2 regions of the Mesorhizobium waitakense genome follow, and region 1 is predicted to be linked to the other one. Evidence: predicted binding sites of a transcription regulator. Region 1 holds the regulator's gene; the other holds the start of a gene.
What was found. Region 1 encodes LexA, which represses DNA repair genes until DNA is damaged. Its sites were predicted from a motif close to TGTTCNNNNTGTGTTCNG; they were not measured.
Positions count from the first base shown of each region.

Region 1 (7,832 bases):
GGCTGGCGAACCCGGGCCGCCATTGAGGTACTTGTAGGTGCAGCCGATGGCGAAATCAGCATTGGCGCCGTCGAGTTCGACTGGCAGCGCACCGGCGGTGTGGCAGAGATCCCAGACGATCAGCGCACCGGCCTGATGGGCCCTGCGCGTCAGCGCCGCCATGTCGCGCAACTGGCCGGATTTGTAGTTGACGTGGTTGACCAGGATAACGGCGACGCGCTCGTCGATCAGGTCCTCGATATCAGGCGCATCGACGCCCTCGAGCCGCAGGACCGTACCCGGCCGCGTCGAAGCAACGCCCTCGGCCATATAGAGATCGGTCGGGAAGCTGTCGCCCTCGGCGACGATGACCGACCGATTCGGCCGCATTGCGAGCGCCGCATGTAGCACCTTGTAGATGTTGATCGACGTCGTATCGCAGACCACAGTTTGGCCGGCCGCGGCGCCGATCAGGCGTCCGAGTTGGTCGCCGAGCTCGACCGGCATGTCGAACCAGCCGGCGGTGTTCCAGGCACGGATGAGGTCCTGCGCCCATTCCTGTGTCGCGGCCTTGTTCAGTTCGTCGAAGACGGCGGGTGAAGCCGCACCAAGCGAATTGCCGTCGAGGTAGATCACCCCTTGCGGCAAGACGAAACGATCGCGCATGGCGCGTAGCGGGTCCGCGGCATCCATCACCTCGATTTCAGCGAGATCGGGAGTTGCATTCATGGTCGACTTATCCCCGCGCATGAGCGTGCTCAGATGAACATATCAGGTGAAACCGTTGGCGATCATGGGCAAGTCCCTTGGGAGTTGTCAAACATTATATATAATTTACGCAATGAAAGGATTTCATATATAATCACCCGACCAAGCGGTACGGATGGACGGCTATGCTGGACGACGAGCACTTCTCGAAGACAGAAGCAGCCTACAGGCTGCTGCGCCGCGATATCCTCACCACCCGTTTGAAGCCCGGCGCACCGCTCAAGCTCAGCGCGTTGCGCAACAGCTACGGCATCGGCTGGACACCGCTGCGCGAGGCACTCTCGCGGTTGGAGGCCGAGCGCCTGGTGACCGCCATCAGCAATCGCGGCTTTGCCGTCGCTCCGGTCTCGCGCAACGAGTTGGAAGATCTGTCACGCGCCAGATTGGTGGTTGAACTGCCTCTGCTCCAGGAATCGATGGAGAAAGGCGGCCGTGAATGGGAGGACGCCGTCGTTGCCGCCCATTACCGGCTGTCGCGCAGCAGGACCGCGGTCGACGACCCGTCCGACGAAGTGGTCGACGAATGGGATGAAAAGCACGAGGCTTTCCACGCGGCACTGCTCAGCGCGGCGGCGTCCCCCTGGCTGCTGACCTTCCACTCCACGATCGCGGATCAGTTTCGTCGCCATCACCGCTTTCTTGGCCTGGCGCCAACCTTGCGGGCGGCCGCCGGTCTCCAGCATGGCTACGAAGAGGCCATGGAGGCGTTGCGCCAGGCCGTCGCGATCGAACATCATACCGCGCTCATGGAAGCGGCGCTGGATCGCGACATCGAGCGCGCGAAAACCCTGATGGTTGCCCACATCGGCTACACGCTGCATGTCTATGTCCATGCCGGCGGCGGCATCACAAACAAGCGGTAATGCGACGAGGAACAAGGCAAAGGCGAAATGGGCAATTTCCTCCCGCCAAAGTTGGCATTTTGGTTCCCTTTCGTTCACGGGAGCCACGACCGGTGAAGTGAACCGAGCCCTCTTGTCGAGCTCCAGCGTTAGCCGAGGCCAAGCCCGACACAGGGTGGGCCACAGGCCATTAACCATAGCAATTTCAATCCAACAAGCGCTCGGCGGTGGCAGGCAAGCGTCGATGCGACCCACTGCCGGGGCGCCGAATAATTTCAGCCGCCTTAACAAGTTCATTAAACTTTAAACGGTTGCGGAACACAACTGGAACAGATAGTGTTTGTTCTGGGTTTGTTTTTCCGATTCTGGTTTTGGGTAACCTGGGGGCTGCCATGCTGACGCGCAAACAACACGAACTGCTGATGTTCATTCATGAACGGCTCAAGGAAAGCGGCATTCCGCCATCCTTCGACGAGATGAAGGAAGCGCTCGACCTTGCCTCCAAATCCGGCATCCACCGGCTGATCACGGCGCTGGAGGAGCGCGGCTTCATTCGCCGCCTGCCCAATCGGGCGCGCGCGTTGGAAGTGCTGCGGCTACCGGATTCGATCGCGCCAGGCCTCAACGCGGCAAAGAAGTTCTCGCCAAGCGTCATCCAGGGCAGCCTCGGTCAAGGCGGCCTTGGCCGGCAACTCAAGCCTGCGTCTTCGCGGATGCCTTCGGCCGGCAATGACGACGACGTGGTTTCCGCCGTGTCGATCCCGGTCATGGGACGCATCGCGGCCGGTGTGCCGATCGACGCCATCCAGCACCAGACGCATTCGATCTCGGTGCCGCCGGACATGATCATGGGCGGCGAACACTATGCCCTGGAGGTCAAGGGCGACTCGATGATCGAGGCCGGCATCTTCGACGGCGATACCGTCATCATCCGCAACGCCGATACAGCCAGCCCGGGTGAGATCATTGTGGCGCTGGTGGATGAAGAGGAAGCGACGCTGAAGCGGTTCCGCCGCAAGGGTGCCTCGATTGCTCTCGAAGCCGCCAACCCGGCCTATGAAACCCGCATTTTCGGACCGGACAGGGTCAAGGTGCAAGGCAAGCTCGTCGGGCTGATCAGGCGCTACTGAGCAGGGCTTGCGACCGGCTTTTCGGGTTTGCGGTAGGGTGGCAGGCCCCTCGCCTCGCGCGAAAACTTGCGCTGCGTGTGCCAGGGCCGGTATGGGCTGTCCACCGCGAAGCTGATCGTCGCAGGCGTGATCGCCGATTGGCGATCGAAGAAGACGGCCGCGCTACCCTTGCGGGCCAGTTGTCGCTTGGTGATGACGAGCACCAGCGGATTGTGACAGGGGTCATAGGCCGTGGCGTCATTGATGACGATCAGGTCGGCGAAGCCGCAGGCCATCCAGGCGTCCTTTCGGTCTTCGACATGCGCGATGATCGCACCAGACGGATGCTTGGCGAGACAAATGCCTGATGTGCAATAGAAAGGCGCGCCCGACGGCAGCTCGGCGGCATCGGCTATCTCGAATTGCCCGTCTCCTTTGCTGAACACCTCCGGCATGACGATGGTTTCGGATGTCAGCGCGCGTTTCCAGTTGTCGACCGTGAATTCGTTCGGGCGTGCCCGGCTGACGGCGAGTTCGCCACCCCCGATCGGCAGCGCAACCAGCCGGGCGTCCTCCGAGATCAGCACGTCCGGTGCGCGCGTGTCCGAGACGGTCAACAGGCCGGCAAGCGCGAACGGAAGGGCTGCGAGCCGTAGCCATGTCGTGGCCATCGTCGCGATGACCAAGGCAATCGCCACCAGCAGGACGGACTGCTGCGAAATCAAACCGACCGCGTCGACCGGCGAGCGCTCGGAAATCCATCCGGACATAGCGATCATCACCGTCAGGCCTTTGCCCATCACGTAAAGAAAGGGACCATCTGCGCCAAAGGGCATCGCCAGTGCACTGAGGACGGCGAAAGGCATCACAACCAACGAGACGATTGGCATGATGGCGAGATTGGCGAACAGGCTGAGCGGCGACACCCGCTGAAAATGCCAGATGGCAAACAGCGCCGTGGCAGAGCCGGCGATGATGGAGGTCATGGCAAGGCCGCCCATCGCCGACAGGAATTTTCTGGTGAGAAAGTCAGGCAGAGATCGCCGTGGCGGCGGCGGTTTCGTTTTCGCCGCACGATGATCAGACCAGCCGGCATAGGCACCGACCAGCGCCGAGGTCGCCGCGAACGACATCTGGAAACTTGGGCCGACCACTTCATGCGGCGACACCGCAATGACCGCGATCGCCGAGATCGCCAGGTTGCGCATGGTCAGCGCCGCCCGATCAAACAGCACGGCAATCAGCATCACGGCCAGCATGATGAAGCTGCGCTCGGCGGCAACGACGATGCCTGAGATCACGAGATAGGCGGCGATCGAGACAAGTGCGGCGGCGGCCGCGTATTTCTTGACCGGTCTGCGCGCGGAAAAGTCAGGAAACAGGGCGAAGGCGCTGCGCATCAGCATCATGATGGTGCCGGCCACCAGCGCCATGTGCAGCCCTGAAATGGAGATGACGTGGTAGATGCCGGTGCGCCGCATCGCTTCGTTGATCTCATCGGGAATGCCGGCGCGCACGCCGACGATCAGCGCCGCGGCGATCTCGCCTTCGGCGCCACCGACACTGCCCCTGATATGGTCGGCGATGGCTTCGCGGGCATTTTCTATCCCCGAGGCAAGGCGGGCCGAAGGCGGCATGTCGTCGTCATTGCCGGCGACAAGCTTCGGATTGCTGAGGAAAAACCCGCTGCCGCCGATGCCGGCGAAATAGCTGTCGAAGGAGAAGTCGTAGCTGTCCGGCCGCACCGGGCCGGTGGGCGGCAACAGCTTGGCGTAGCCGGTGACCAGGGAGCCTGCGGTTATCTCTGCCGGGATCTTTCGTGCCGAAAGCCGAACCCGCTCTGGTGCATAGCGCAATTTCGGCCTGGCGGTCGACGTCACGTCGATGGTCAGCCGGATGCGGCCGGTCTCCATTCGGTCAAGCGAGACGACGCGGCCGGTCACTTGAGTCGAGATTTCCGAACCCAGCATCTGCGTTCCCGCCCGCCATGTCTCGACCTTGCCGGCGAGCAGGCCGAGCGTGCACAGCAGCGCAGCCATGAAACACAGATGGGTTTTCGGCCTGGAACGCGAGACGAACGCGCAGAGCCCCGTCAGAACGACGACCGCGACAGGCTTTGCAAAATCTGGTTCCACCGTCAGCGAAAAATAGCCGATCGCTCCGATCGCCAGGCAGACCGGCACCAGCAGGAAGGCTACGCCTCGATCAAGCTCCAGGCCCGCTGCCGTGGCCACGCTGTGCCGCAGCCGAGGCAGCGATATCCGGCCGATTTGCCGGCGCACGCGCACGATCCTGCCGGCTTCGGCAACAGGGACGGGGACGGAGACATCCGCTTGCAACGGCGGGTTGCCGGGGTCCGGCAACATGGGTGATGGCGGTGGCAACGTAGTCGGCAGCGGCATCGCAAACAGGGACCGTTCGCTGACGCCAATAGCGGCGTCCTCGCCCTGATCCGAGCCCCGGCCCCGTCCAGCCATCGGGTCTGCCCCTTGCGCCCTCGACACCCTATGCTACATGAACGCGCAATGCGCGAAAGTCCATGCAACCACACCCCGCTTCAGATGGTTTCCGAGAGTTTCATGTCCGACAAGGTCGTCACCCGTTTTGCCCCCTCGCCCACCGGTTACCTGCACATAGGCGGCGCGCGCACGGCGCTGTTCAACTGGCTGTACGCAAAGCACACTGACGGCACGATGCTGCTGCGCATCGAGGACACCGATCGCGAGCGCTCCAACGATGCCGCGACCGCAGCCATTCTCGACGGGCTTTCCTGGCTCGGCCTCTCCTGGGATGGCGAGGCCGTCTCGCAGTTCGAGCGCGCGCCGCGTCATCGCGAGGTGGCCGAGGAGCTCGTGCGCATGGGCAAGGCCTACTACAGCTATGAGACGCCTGCCGAGCTCGAGGCAATGCGCGAGGCAGCACGCGCCAAGGGCCTGCCGCCCCGCTATGACGGCCGCTGGCGTGACCGGGACCCCTCCCAGGCGCCCGCAGGCGCCAAGGGCGCCATCCGCATCAAGGCGCCGACCGCGGGCGAGACGGTGGTGCACGACCGTGTCCAGGGCGAGGTGCGCTTCCCCAACAAGGATCTCGACGACTTCATCATCCTGCGTTCGGACGGCAACCCGACCTATATGCATGCCGTCGTCGTCGACGACCACGACATGGGCGTCACCCACATCATCCGCGGTGACGACCATCTGACCAACGCCGCCCGCCAGACGGTGATCTACGACGCCATGGGCTGGGACGTGCCGTCCATGTCGCATATCCCGCTGATCCACGGCGCCGATGGCGCCAAGCTGTCGAAACGGCACGGTGCGCTCGGCGTCGAGGCCTATCGCGCCATGGGCTACCTGCCGGAGGCGTTGCTGAACTACCTGGCGCGCCTCGGCTGGAGCCACGGTGACGACGAGATCATGTCGATCAAGGACATGATCTCCTGGTTCGACATCGGCGATGTCAACAAGGGCGCCGCCCGCTTCGACTTCGCCAAGCTGGAGGCGCTGAACGGCGTCCATATGCGCCGCATGAGCGATGCTGAGCTGTTCGACATCTTCATCGCCACCCTGCCCTATCTCGAGGGGGGGCCGGCGATGGCCGCGCGCCTCGACGACAGGAACAAGGCGCAGCTGCTGGCCGCGCTGCCCGGCCTGAAGGAGCGCGCCAAGACACTGGTCGAACTTGTCGACGGCGCCGCCTTCCTGTTTGCCACCCGGCCGCTCCCGATCGACGACAAGGCGGCACTGCTGCTCAATGAAGACGCGCGCAAGATCCTGCGCGGCGCTCACGAAGCTTTGACGACCCTGTCAGGTGACTGGACGGCCACTGCGGCTGAAGCCGCGGTGCGCGACTATGCGCAGGCCGGCGGCCACAAGCTTGGCGCCGTGGCCCAGCCTTTGCGCGCCGCCCTGACTGGCAAAAGCACCTCGCCGGGTGTGTTCGACGTGCTTGCGGTGCTCGGCCGCGAGGAAAGCCTGGCGCGCATAGCGGATCAAATCGATTAGGAGCGAACTGGCCCAAGAAGATTGGCATTGAAAGGCGCGTTTCGCAGTGCAACATTGGGCCCTGGCCCAATCTGGCACGCACCTCCTAGAATGCGGTGGCGAATACGCGCATTGCGGTGATTTCGACGTGTCGCTCTGCGGAATTTTGCCTTTGCCGGCATGAGGAAACAAGAAGGAGTTTGCAATGACCGAAGCTGCGAAAAAACTGGATTTGGGCGGCAACACCCACGAGGCCACGGCAACGCTTGAATTCGCCGGCAAGACGCACGAGTTCAAGGTGCGAAGCGGCTCGGTCGGGCCTGATGTCATCGACATCGCCTCGCTCTACAGCACCACCGGCGCCTTCACCTACGATCCCGGTTTCACTTCGACCGCAAGCTGCGAGTCGGAGATCACCTTCATCGACGGCGACGCCGGCATCCTCTTGCACCGCGGCTATCCGATCGACCAGTTGGCCGAACACGGCGACTTCCTCGAGGTCTGCTATCTCCTGCTCTATGGCGAATTGCCGACCAAGGCGCAGAAGGACGATTTCGATTACCGCGTGACGCGCCACACCATGGTGCACGAGCAGATGTCGCGCTTCTTCACCGGCTTCCGCCGCGACGCGCACCCGATGGCCGTGATGTGTGGTGTGGTCGGCGCGCTGTCGGCCTTCTACCACGACTCCACCGACATCTCCGACCCCTATCAGCGCATGGTTGCCTCCATGCGGCTTATCGCCAAGATGCCGACGATCGCGGCGATGGCCTACAAATACCATATCGGCCAGCCCTTCATTTACCCGAAGAACGAGCTGAACTTCGCCGCCAACTTCCTGCATATGTGCTTTGCCGTGCCGTGCGAGGAGTACAAGATCAATCCGGTGCTGGCGCGCGCCATGGAGCGCATTTTCATCCTACACGCCGATCACGAGCAGAACGCCTCGACCTCGACCGTGCGTCTTGCCGGCTCATCGGGTGCCAACCCCTTCGCCTGCATCGCAGCCGGCATCGCTTGCCTGTGGGGCCCGGCCCATGGCGGTGCCAATGAAGCGGCGCTCAACATGCTTGGCGAGATCGGCCATGTCGACCACATCCCGGAATTCATCGCTCGCGCCAAGGACAAGAACGACCCGTTCCGGCTGATGG
Region 1 covers NZ_JBWKME010000162.1:10,648-18,479, forward strand. The annotation lists gene kynU (kynureninase) at 1-708, opposite strand, end outside; gene AC07FD_RS30755 (GntR family transcriptional regulator) at 873-1,610, shown strand; gene lexA (transcriptional repressor LexA) at 1,982-2,719, shown strand; gene AC07FD_RS30765 (ComEC/Rec2 family competence protein) at 2,713-5,175, opposite strand; gene gltX (glutamate--tRNA ligase) at 5,278-6,702, shown strand; gene gltA (citrate synthase) at 6,887-7,832, shown strand, end outside.

Region 2 (7,832 bases), on a different contig from region 1:
ATCTGGCCGGCAATGCGAGCGATGCGATGGCGCAACCGACCGCTCAGCGAAAGCGCAAAGACGACCAGGGCCGCAAGCGCGATCGATACCGACGGCGCGCTGACATTTTCGGCGAGCGGCAGCAGCGCGACAAGCAGCGCGGTGGGCTTGACCCACAGCCTGCCGTCGCTGAAGGCGGCGGGGTGCATGGCCACCACCGCGGCGGCAATCAGGATCGCGAACAGGAAAACCGTGATGCCGGCTGGCTGGCCGTAAAAGAGAAAATCCGCCAGCGCGACTAGCAGCACGCCAACACCGAAGCGGCTGCAGTAGCTCGGTGCCGCAGGGAAGAAAGCTTTCATGACCTGGCCCTCCTGATGGCTTCCAGCCGGACGGTCGGGGGGCGCTTGCGGGCAAAAGGGATGAGGATCGCCACCGGATTCGCGCGCGGCGGATTGACCAGCCACCAGCCTTCGTTGCGCAGCCGGTAAGGAAGGGACCAACGGGGTTTTGCTCGGTTTTGCATGCCGCCTGTCTCGCAGGCTGGCAGGGAGACGGCGGGGCGGATCGGAGGAGGTTTTCCGCAGGCGTGTGCAGTTTTCGTGCAGGGCCGGAGACGACTTGCCTCGACCATCCACAGACTGCATAGATCAGCCATGGAAACCCATCGCCCGCGCCGCTCGGTGCTCTACATCCCTGCCTCAAACGATAAGGCGCTGGCCAAGATCGCGCAGCTTGCCTGCGATGCCGTCATCATCGACCTCGAGGATGGCGTCGCCCCGGCCGACAAGATTGCCGTGCGTGAAAAGCTGGCCGGCATTTTCGCCAATCGCCCGGTTGCCAACCACTTTGGCAGCCGCTGCGAGATGGTGGTGCGCATCAATGCGTTGGCCAGCGAATGGGGCGCCGACGACCTGCTGGCAGCGGCGAATTGCGAGCCCGACGGCATCCTGTTGCCCAAGGTCGACACGCCGCGCGACCTGCTCGAGGCCGGCGATATGCTCGACGACAATTTTGTCCCCGACAGCGTGAAACTGTGGGCGATGATCGAGACGCCCAAGGCGCTGCTCAACATCGGCGCCATTGCCGAACTTGGCCGCGATCCGGCCTCGCGCTTGGCTTGTTTCGTTGCCGGAACGAACGATCTGCTCTACGAAACCGGCGTGCTGGCGACGCCTGACCGGCGCTATCTCGTGCCGTGGCTGATGCAGATGGTGCTGGCCGCGCGCGCCGGCGGTCTAGACATGCTCGACGGCGTCTCCAACGATTTCCGCAACCTAGACGCCTTCGCCCATGAATGCACGGAAGCGGCGGGCATGGGGTTCGACGGCAAGAGCCTCATCCATCCGGTCCAGATCGAAGCGGCGAACCTGGCCTTTGCGCCGTCCACAAAAGCCGTGGCCGAGGCACGCCTGGTGAAGGATGCCTTTGCGCTTCCGGAAAATGCCGGCAAGGGCGTGATTGCGCTGAATGGAAAAATGGTCGAGAGGCTGCACCTGGCACAAGCTGAAAAACTGCTGGCGAAGGCGGCGGCCATCGGCGCATGATATCAGCCCGATGCGCGCGGGCTATGGGCACTCACGACAGGAATTTGACGGATGAAACTCTACCGCTTTCTCACTGGCCCTGATGATGCCAGCTTCTGCCACAAGGTGACTGCGGCGTTGAACAAGGGCTGGCACCTGTTCGGCTCGCCGACCTATGCCTTCGACAAGAAGGCCAAGACGATGTGCTGCGGCCAGGCCGTGGTCAAGGACGTCGACGGTCAGGAATACGGGCCGGACACCAAACTCAGCGATTGGTAGGCTTGGCGATTGGTATACGGCTAGCCCCCACGCTGGCGGGACAGCGCCCCCCTCTGTCCTGCCGGACATCTCCCCCTCAAGGGGGGAGATCGGATGTCGTGGACGGCTTTCGCTAATTTTCAGCGTGGAAGAAAAGGAGCGGAGGTTGAAACTGCCAATCTCCCCACTTGAGGGGGAGATGGCCGGCAGGCCAGAGGGGGGCGCGAAGGAATGAGACGCCAGTTCCTTACCGCTGTGCGCAAGCCTCTGACGTTCTACTCAGCCGCCTCTTCGATCTTCTCCATATCATCGTCCGACAGGCCGAAATGGTGTCCGATCTCGTGGATCAGCACGTGGGTGACGATGTCTCCCAGCGTTTCCTCGTTTTCGGCCCAGTAATCGAGGATGGCGCGGCGGTAGAGCGTGATGCGGTTCGGGCCTTCGCCGGTCTGCGGGTTCCAGCGCTCGGCGATGCCGCGTCCCTCGAACAGGCCGAGCAGGTCGAAGGGCGTTTCCAGCGACAGATCGTCCATGATCTCGTCGGTCGGGAACTCGGCGATCTGGATGACGATCTCGCCGGTCAGCTTGCGAAAATCCTCCGGCAGATGGGCGTAAGCCTCCAGTGCCAGGAACTCCATTTCCTCCATCGACGGCGAAAGTTCGTCGTGCCAGCTGCGGGTCTTGTAGATGCGGGCCATGCTGTGTCCTTTGATCCCGGCATATAGGCTTTCGCGCCGCAATCAGCAAATGGCGCGGGCGGCCGCGCCTCTGCCAAGCCGCGCGACAGGAATAAATTCCCCATGACTCTGCTTGACTCTTCCAGCACCCTCTGGAATCTATAGGGAACATAACAGGAACAATTGTGAGTGGAAGCTGACCGTCATGGCGATGACCGCCGTGGCGCGGGAGACTGTTTTTGCCCTGCGCCGCCAGATCGCGAAGATCGAGGGAACGCTGCCCGAGCGCCTGCAGGCGCCGGCTGCCGCGGCCCTCGATGCTCGCGTCGACGCCGGTCCCAACATCGATGTGACGATTGTCCGCCGAGGCGTTGCCACGGCGCTGCCGGATGCGTTCCTGTCCACCGGCGTCGAGCGGCTCGATGCCGCCCTGAGCGGCGGCCTGCCGAAAGCCGCCTTGAGCGAAATCCATGGCATTGAAACCCGCGATGCCGGAGCCGTCGCCGGCTTCGCTCTGTCGCTCGCAAGCCTGATCCTCAAGCAGACGCAAGGGCTGCAGGTGCTGTGGATCGGCACATCGGAGATTTTTCGCGAGGCCGGCTTTCCCTATGCCAGGGGGCTTCATGCCTCGTTCGGCATCGAAGCCGAGCAATTGCTGTTTTCCGAGACGCCAAAACTTGTCGATGCGCTGTGGGTCGCCGAGGAGGCCGCCCGGATGACGGCGCTCGCCGCCGTCATCCTCGAGATCCGCGGCAATCCGCAGCGGCTCGACCTGACCGTAACGCGCCGGCTGCATGCCCGGGCACAGAGTGCCGGCCGCCCGGTGTTCCTGCTGCGGCAGGCCGCCGAGCCCGAACCGACGGCCGCACCCGTTCGTCTCATCGTCGCGTCGGCGCCGGCGGTGCCGCGCGACACCATCGCCGGGCCGCTCGCCGGCTCGATCGGCCGCCCAGCCTTCACCCTCACCATCGGCAAGAGCCGCACGGCCCTGCCTGGACAATTCACACTGGAGTGGAACCCCGATGAACGCGCATTCGATGAAAGGTGGGGCGACGAAAGAAGGGACGAGGAAAGAGCAAAGAATCCTGTCGCTGTGGTTTCCCTATCTCGCGGTCGAAAGGATCCTGCGGCAGCGTCTGGGGCGGTCCTGGCGTTCCCGGCCGTCGGATCACCTGCCGCTGGTGATCAGCCACCGCAAGGGCAACGCGCAGCGCATCTCAGCCCTCGACGAGCGGGCTGAGGCACTGCACCTGAAGCGCGACATGGGCATCGCCGATGCGCGCGCCATGCATCCGTCGATCGACATCGTCGAGGCCGATCCGCAGGCCGACCGCCGCCTGCTCGAAGGCCTTGCCGACTGGTGCGACCGCTACACCCCGCTGGTGGCGCTGGACGCAGCGGACGGCCTGTTTCTCGACGTCACCGGCTGCACCCATCTTTTCGGCGGCGAACGCGCCATGCTGGACGACATCCTGTCGCGCTTCTTCCATCAGGGTTTCGATGTCCGCGCCGGGCTTGCCGCGACACCAGGGGCGGCCTGGGCGGCGGCACGCTTTTCCGGCGACCGCATCGTCGCCGCCGGCGAGGAGGAAGCCTTGCTCGAGCCCTTGCCGCTGGCGGCCCTGCGCATCGAGCCGGCGACCCGCACCAGCCTAGAGAGCGTCGGCCTGCGCACGGCGGGCGCCGTCATGGCGGCACCGCGCGCGCCGCTTGCCCGCCGCTTCGGCGCCTCGCTGCTTTTGCGCCTCGACCAGGCGCTTGGCCGTCTCGACGAGGCGGTGTCGCCGCGCCTTCCCGTCGCGCCGCTTTCAGTCGAGCGTCATCTCAGCGAGCCCGTCACCCTGACCGAGGATATCGAGCGGCTGGTGGGCATGCTGGCTGCGGCATTGAAGACCGATCTCGAGCGCCGTGGCGAGGGCGCCAGGATGCTGGCGCTGCTTTTGTTTCGCGTCGACGGCGCGGTCAGCCGCATCGCCATCGGCACCTCGCGGCCGATGCGCGAACCCCCTCTGATCCAGAAATTGTTCCATGAAAGGCTGGCCGCGCTCGAACAGGATATCGATGCCGGCTATGGCTTCGATCTCGTCCGGCTCTCGGTGCTGTCGGCCGCCGCCTTCGACATGCAGCAGGCCGACCTTGCCGGCGACGTGACCGATGACGGCGCCGATATCGCGCTGTTCGCCGACCGCATCCGCGCCCGGCTCGGCGAGGGCGCGGTCCTGCAACCGGTCACTGTGGAAAGCCATCTGCCTGAGCGCGCCGTCGTCACGATCCCCTTCACCGAGGCCCCGCGCCGGACCACGCCGCCGAAGAAGCCGGACCGGATGCAGGCGCCAATGACCATCTTCCCGCCGGAACGGCCGATCCGGCTGTTCCGCTCGCCCGAGCCCATCGAGGTGCCGGCCACCGAAATGCCGGAGGGCCCGCCGCTGAACTTCCGCTGGCGGCGTGCGCTCTACAGGGTGACGCGTGCCGAGGGACCGGAACGCATCGCGGCGGAATGGTGGCGCGAGCCCGCGAGCGACGAGGCGGCATCGACACGCGACTATTTCCGCATCGAGGATGCCGACGGCCGCCGCTACTGGCTCTACCGGCAAGGCCTTTATGGCGGCTCGCAGGTGCCGCCGCGCTGGTTCCTGCATGGGGTCTTCGCATGAATGCGCTGACCGTCATTCCCTATGCCGAGTTCGGCATCCAGTCGAATTTCTCCTTCCTGCGCGGTGCCTCCAAGCCGGAGGAACTGGTGGTCGCCGCCAAGCTTTTCGGCTTTTCCGCGATCGGACTTGCCGACCGCAACACGGTGGCCGGCGTGGTGCGCGCCTGGCAGCAGGCCAAGGTCGAGACGCTCTCCTACCATCCCGGCTGCCGGCTGGTTTTCGGTGACGGCACGCCTGACATTCTCGCCTATCCGCAGGACCGCAAGGGCTGGGGGCATCTCTGCCGCATGCTGACGCAAGCCAATCTGCGCGACGAGAACGAGAAGGGCGCCACTCTTCTCCAGCGCGGCGACTTGCTTGAATGGGGGGACCTGATGTCGCTGGCGGTCCTGCCCGATCTGACGGCAGGCGTTGAAGACAGTCTCGCCTTGCTTCGCCAGCTCAAGGATCGTTTCGGAAGAAATCTCCGTCTGGCCGTTTCGCCGGACTATGCGGGCAATGACCGTTTCCGGATCGAGCAGGCAGCGGCGTTTGCCGAGAATGCCGGCATCCCGCTGATGGCGACCAACGACGTTCTCTATCACACGGCCGAACGGCGCCCGCTGCAGGACGTGCTGACCGCGATCCGCCTCAACACGCCCGTCGCCGAGGTCGGGCTGCAGCTGGCCGCCAATGCCGAGCGCCATCTGAAGCGGCCGATGGAGATGGCGCGCCTGTTCCGCAGGCATCCGCAGGCGCTGGCTGAAACCTTGCGCTTTGCGCAGGAGCTGACCTTCTCGCTCAGCGACCTCCAGTACAACTACCCCGACGAGCCGACGGAGTCCGGTCTCGGGCCGCAGGCCGAGCTGGAACGGCTGGCGCGGGAGGGGGCAGCCAATCGTTATCCGGCGGGGGTGCCTGCGTCCGTGATCAAGCGCATCGGGGAAGAGCTCGCTCTGATAGAGCGCCTCAACTACGCCCGCTATTTCCTGACGGTCTACGACATCGTCAAGTTCGCGCGCGGCCAGGACATCCTCTGCCAGGGGCGCGGTTCGGCCGCCAATTCGATCGTCTGTTTCTGCATCGGCATCACCGAAGTCGGGCCGGACAGGATCGACACGCTGTTCGAGCGCTTCATTTCCGAGGAGAGGAACGAGCCGCCCGACATCGACGTCGACTTCGAGCATGAGAAACGCGAGACCGTCATCCAGTACATCTATACGAAATACAGCGCCAAGCGCACCGCACTCGCCGCCGCCGTCATCAGCTATCGCGGCCGCTCGGCCTTGCGCGAAGTGGCGAAGGCCATGGGCCTCTCCGAGGATGTCAGAAGCGCATTGTCGAGCACGATCTGGGGCTGGTCGACCTCCGAACTTGGCGAGAAGGAGGCGCACGCTGGCGGCATCAACCGCGCCGACCCGCTGGCAAGACTGGTGATTGAGCGCTCCAACGAGATCATGGGCTTTCCCCGCCATTTGTCGCAGCATGTCGGCGGCTTCGTCATCACCAGGGACCGGCTCGACGAGATCGTGCCCATCGTCAAGACCGCGATGGACGAGCGCAAGATGGTCGAATGGGACAAGGACGATCTCGACGCGGTGAAGATCCTGAAAGTGGATGTGCTGGCGCTCGGCATGCTGACCTGCCTGCAGCGTGCCTTCGCCCTGCTTAAGGATCACTATCCAAACGCGCGAGATAAATATGGCCAACCCTATGTGCTGGCCACCCTGCCGCCGGAGGATAAGCAGGTCTACGACATGATCTGCCGCGCCGACACGCTCGGCGTTTTCCAGATCGAATCCCGCGCCCAGATGTCGATGCTGCCGCGTCTCAAGCCAAGGGATTTCTATGACCTTGTCATCGAGGTGGCGATCGTGCGGCCGGGTCCGATCCAGGGCGACATGGTTCACCCTTACCTGCGCCGACGGCAAGGCAAGGAAAAGGCCGAGTATCAAAAGCCGGAGCTGGAGGCGATCCTCAGCAAGACACTTGGTGTGCCCCTGTTTCAGGAACAGGCCATGAAGATCGCCATCGTCGCGGGCGGTTTCAAGCCGGGGGAGGCCGACGAACTGCGCCGCGCCATGGCCACCTTCAAGCGCACCGGCACCATCGGCAATTACCGCCAGCGCATGATCGACGGCATGATTGGTAAGGGCTACACGAAGGACTTCGCCGAGCGCTGTTTCAAGCAGATCGAGGGTTTTGGCGAATACGGCTTTCCCGAAAGCCACGCCGCGTCCTTCGCCCTGCTCGTCTATGCCTCCTGCTGGTTCAAGACCTTCTACCCCGACGTGTTCTGTGCCGCGATCCTGAATTCGCAGCCGATGGGGTTTTACCAGCCGGCCCAGCTCGTCCGCGACGCGCGCGACCATGGCGTCGACATCCGCGACGTCGACGTCAATTTCTCCGTCTGGGACTCCACGCTGGAGGAAGCATCTTTCGATCCGGACCGCATCCTCCCACGCCATGCCGAAATGCGTGGTGTCATCAAGACAAATCATGCGCTGCGGCTCGGCTTCCGCCAGATCAAGGGCCTGTCGGAGGAGCGCATGGACGCTTTCGTCAAGCGGCGCGGTTCAGGCTACGAGTCGGTCAGGGATGTCTGGCTGCGCTCCGGCCTCGATGTCGACGAGATCGATAAGCTGGCGCAGGCCGACGCCTTCCGTTCGCTTGGCCTTGATCGTCGTGAAGCACTGTGGGCGGTGCGGGCGCTCGACGGCAAGAGTGCTGCCGAAAAGCTGCCGCTGTTCGACCAG
Region 2 covers NZ_JBWKME010000192.1:121,375-129,206, reverse strand. The annotation lists gene AC07FD_RS35100 (DUF4153 domain-containing protein) at 1-341, opposite strand, end outside; gene AC07FD_RS35095 (HpcH/HpaI aldolase/citrate lyase family protein) at 636-1,526, shown strand; gene AC07FD_RS35090 (DUF1737 domain-containing protein) at 1,578-1,784, shown strand; gene AC07FD_RS35085 (metallopeptidase family protein) at 2,039-2,461, opposite strand; gene AC07FD_RS35080 (ImuA family protein) at 2,646-3,680, shown strand; gene AC07FD_RS35075 (DUF6504 family protein) at 3,622-5,097, shown strand; gene AC07FD_RS35070 (error-prone DNA polymerase) at 5,094-7,832, shown strand, end outside.
Region 2: AC07FD_RS35080 (ImuA family protein) is a predicted target of LexA. The motif match lies at 2,605-2,622, and genes of this name have one in related genera.